2 regions of the Aureimonas sp. AU20 genome follow, and region 2 is predicted to be linked to the other one. Evidence: riboswitches for the same ligand, from Rfam matches in the RefSeq annotation. Region 2 holds a riboswitch; the other holds the start of a gene.
The links. Region 2 has a riboswitch for thiamine pyrophosphate ahead of thiC (phosphomethylpyrimidine synthase ThiC). Riboswitches for the same ligand answer to the same signal wherever they lie in the genome.
Positions count from the first base shown of each region.

Region 1: another riboswitch for thiamine pyrophosphate. It lies ahead of M673_RS00700 (ABC transporter permease); the one in region 2 lies ahead of thiC (phosphomethylpyrimidine synthase ThiC).

Region 1 covers NZ_CP006367.1:158,554-160,748, reverse strand. Annotated here, with positions in the region: gene M673_RS00705 (ABC transporter substrate-binding protein) at 1-474, opposite strand, end outside; gene M673_RS00700 (ABC transporter permease) at 474-1,259, opposite strand; TPP riboswitch at 1,398-1,499, opposite strand; gene M673_RS00695 (UDP-glucose dehydrogenase family protein) at 1,938-2,195, opposite strand, start outside.
Region 2 covers NZ_CP006367.1:679,923-682,117, forward strand. Annotated here, with positions in the region: gene M673_RS03065 (LON peptidase substrate-binding domain-containing protein) at 7-687, shown strand; gene M673_RS03070 (Trm112 family protein) at 949-1,143, shown strand; TPP riboswitch at 1,190-1,292, shown strand; gene thiC (phosphomethylpyrimidine synthase ThiC) at 1,355-2,195, shown strand, end outside.

The DNA of each region.
Region 1 (2,195 bases), 520 kb from region 2:
CACCAGCTCCACGTCGGACAAAGCGAGGCCGGCCGAGCCGAGCATGGCGGAGAGAACCGCCTCCTCCACGCCCGCGACGGAATAGCCGATGCGCTTGCCCTTCAGATCGGCCAGCGTCTTGATCGGCCCGTTCGCCAGCACCGCGACCGTGTTGAGTGGCGTTTCAATCAGCGTTCCGAAGCGCACGAGCGGCAGCCCGGCCGCATGGTCGAGCATCAGGCTCGGCTGGTAATGGAGTGCGACATCGGCCTGGCCCGCCGCCAGAAGGCGCGGCGGGGCGGACGGGTCGGCCGGCGGCACCAGTTCCACATCCAGCCCGTGGCTGGCGAAGATGCCCTTCTCCTTGGCGACGACCAGCGGCGCATGGTCCGGGTTCACGAACCATTCCAGCAGGACGGTCAGCTTGTCGGCTGCGAGAACCGGCGTCGCCAGGAGCGAGACGGCCAGCGCGGCGGCCGCGAGGAAAGGACGCATCAGGAGGACTTTCTTCGAAGGAGAGAGGGAAAGGGGGAGGGGCCGCTCTCGGCGGCCCAAGGGGCGAGGCGGGGGGCGAACTCGTCCACCAGTGCGCGCAGCGCCAGGGTCATCGCGGCGAGGATGGCCAGCGCCGCGAACATCAGGTCGGTTTGCATCCGGGCATTGGCCTGGATCATCACGAAGCCGAGCCCGCCCGAGGCGCCGACCCATTCGCCGATCACCGCGCCGAGCGGGGCGAGGGGGGCGGCGACGCGAAGGCCGGTGACCAGCGCCGGCATGGCGAGCGGAATGCGAACGAAGCGCAGCGTCTGCCAGTGGCTCGCCACGGTGAGCGCGGTGGCGTCGAGCAGTTCGGGCTCGGTGCGCCGCAGCCCGTCCGCGAAGGCCGAGGCGACGGGGAAGAACAGAACCAGCGAGGCCATCACGACCTTCGAGGCGAGACCGAATCCGAGCCAAAGCACGAGCAGGGGCGCCAGCGCGAAGACCGGCATGGCCTGGAGCACGAGAAGCAGCGGCCAGGCCACGCGCCCGAAGCGCGGCCAGAGCACCACGCCAAGCCCCGCCAGCGCGCCGGCCAGCGAGCCGAACAGGAGGCCGAGCACCGTCTCGATCAGCGTCAGCCAGCCATTGGCCAGAAGAAAGCCGGAGCGCGTCCACAGCACCTCGGCGACCCGCAGCGGCCCGGGCAGCATGTAAGGCGGCGGCTGCGCCAGCGCGACGAAGAGCCCCCAGGCCAGAAGCACCGCGAGAAGCCCGAACAGGGTGGCGCGAAGGGCGCGCATATCGACCTAGACCCCGCAGCGGGCGAGGCGGGGCCAGTCGGGGCGGCAGGGCGGATGGTGGCGCATGCGATCTCCTCAGCCCCGAAGCAGGGTCCGCAAGAGATCCGGAGTGAAGCGAAGAAGGTGCGCGGGCGGCAGAGCGCCGCCCATTCCCGTTCCTACGCCGGTATGACCCGGATCAGGTTCAAGGGTTCGGCTCTCGCCATCTCAGCGCCTCGCGGCACACCCCTCGGAATGAGCCAAGTGATGCCGGCCTCGTTGTGCTTTGTCAACCGAAGCGCCCAAGGGGGGGGGCGGCCCTAGGCGTGCCGTTCGACGGCGGAGCGGTGCCGCGTGATGCCTCGTCGTTCGCGAGCCGCCAAACGCTCGGGATGCGAGAACGTATCGGCGAAGACGAGCAACAGTCCCAGTGCCCATAGGGACAGACGAACCTCTGCCCGTGTGAAACGGCTCGCCTTTGGACGGCGGCGGAACGTCGCCAAACTGCCGGACCCGACCGGGTCGTAAGCAGTCTCTTGGGACTTGGAACGAAACCTGTCGGGATTGGACGCCTTGAGCCCTTTGTCCCGCCCCGTCGTCGCCCCTGCTTGAGCGAAGCCACCGGCATCCCTCAAGCCTTGCTCTCCGCGAACAGGCCAAAATCCCTCGCCTATCCGCCGCCCGTCTCGTCCCGAGGTCTCAGGCCGGCAGAAGCTCGGGCGCGGGCACGCCGGCCCGGCCGATCGAGAGATAGCCGAGCCCCGCCTTCGCCACTTCGGCCGGCACGAAGACATTTCGGAAATCGACGATCATGGGTGTGCGCAGGAGGCGCTTGTAGTCGGCCAGCGGGCGCTCGGCGAACTCGCGCCATTCGGTGGCGAGCACGCAGAGATCGGCCCGGTCCAACGCGGCGTCCATGCTCGGCGCATAGTCCACCGCCTCGCCCAGAAGCTCGCG
Region 2 (2,195 bases):
GCATTGGTGCAAGCAGGCAACGTCACCTACCGTTCGGAGACCGACCTCCCGGAAACGGTGGCCGTGTTTCCCCTGACCGGCGCGCTGCTTCTGCCGGGCGGGCAGATGCCGCTGAACATCTTCGAGCCGCGCTATCTCGCGCTGATCGACGATGCCATGACGGGCGCGCGGGTGATCGGCATGATCCAGCCGCGCCTCGACGGCGCGCTGCAGGCGTCCGGCGAGCCCGAGCTTTGCGCCGTCGGGTGCCTGGGGCGCATCACCTCGCTGACCGAGACCGGCGACGGGCGCTATCTCCTCAACCTACAGGGCATCGCGCGCTTCCGCGTGATCGAGGAGCACGAGACCGCCGAGCCCTTCCGCCTCTGCCGCATCAAGCCCTTCGCCAGCGATCTGGAGTCCGGCGAGGGCGAGGAGGAGGTGGACCGCGACGCGCTTCTGAAGGCCTTCCGCTCCTATCTTCAGGCCAACCAGCTGGAGGCCGATTGGGAAAGCGTGTCCAAGGCCTCCAACGAGACGCTGGTCAACGCCCTGTCGATGATGTCGCCCTATGGCGCGGCCGAGAAACAGGCGCTTCTGGAAGCCCCCGACCTCAAGACGCGGGCCGAGACGCTGGTCGCCATCACCGAGATCGCCCTGGTGCGCGAGGGAAGCGAAGACGGAAACGGCTCGCAGACCCTGCAATAGGCGTAACGGGAGCCCGTTCGGGCTCTTGGCCGGGCCGGTCCGACGGGGCCTTTTCGCCGTCGCCCGTCGGCCTGGACCGTTGCGGATAGGCCTTCGCATCGCTCAGGTCCGGTGCCTCGGGAAGGTCGAACAGGCTCTCGGGCCGAGCGCGGCGCTTCGAGCCCGAGACTTGGCAGGGTCCGGCCCGGCCTGTATCCAGCCGGCTGAACGCGGCGTTGCCGGAGGCGACGGCAGGCGACCCGGCGAAACGAGGAGACTGGCATGGTGGACGACGCGGAACGCAAGGGTCGCCCCGACCCCAAGCTCCTGGAACTCCTGGTCTGCCCGCTGACCAAGACGGGGCTGAGCTATGATTCCGAGCGCAACGAGCTGGTCTCGCGCGCCGCGCGCCTGGCCTATCCCATCCGCAACGGCATCCCGATCATGCTCCCGTCCGAAGCGCGCGAGATCGACTGAGCCCGTCCGCGCGGTCTTGACAGACAGAGCCCGTCTGGCCACCCTTCGCGTGTCCGAGGGGTGTCCCATGTGGGGCTGAGATGGCGCGAGCCGAACCCTTTGAACCTGATCCGGGTCATGCCGGCGAAGGGACGGAAAGGGTGCCGCCGCGCGGCATCGCGCCGCCGCTCATCGCAACAGATCCCGGATCTCCTTTTTGTTGGAGATCCTGATGTCCGCATCCCCCACCCTTCCCGCCACCGTGACCACCGGGCCGATTCGCGGCTCGCGCAAGGTCTATGCCGCGCCGCGCGGCGCGCCGGAAATCCGCGTGCCCTTTCGCGAGATCGCGCTGAGCGACCCGGCCGAGCTGCCTTTGCGCGTCTACGACGCGTCCGGCCCCTACACGGACGCCGACGCCGGCATCGACCTTTCGCGCGGCCTTGCCCCGGTTCGCGACGCCTGGATCGCCGCGCGCGGCTATCCGCTGGTGGAGCCCCGCGCCGTGAGGCCGGAGGACAACGGCCATGTCGGGGCCGACCGGCTGGTCGAGCCTTGCCCCGCCGCCCATGGCGTGCGGCGCGGGCGGGAGGGCGAGCGCGTCACGCAGCTGGAATGGGCGCGGGCGGGAATCGTCACCCCGGAAATGATCTATGTCGCCCATCGCGAGAATCTGGCGCGCGAGGCGGCGCTGGCGGAGGCGGCCGAGCGGCTGGGCGACGGCGAAAGCTTCGGGGCGGCGATCCCCGAATTCGTCACGCCCGAGTTCGTGCGCGACGAGGTGGCGCGCGGGCGGGCCATCCTTCCCGCCAACATCAACCATCTCGAGCTCGAGCCGATGGTGATCGGGCGCAACTTCCTGGTGAAGATCAACGCCAATATCGGCAATTCCGCCGTCAGCTCGGGCGTGGCGGAGGAGGTGGAAAAGCTGGTCTGGGCGATCCGCTGGGGCGCCGACACGGTGATGGACCTCTCCACCGGGCGCAACATCCACAACATCCGCTCCTGGATCCTGCGCAATTCGCCGGTGCCGATCGGCACGGTGCCGATCTACCAGGCGCTGGAGAAGGTCG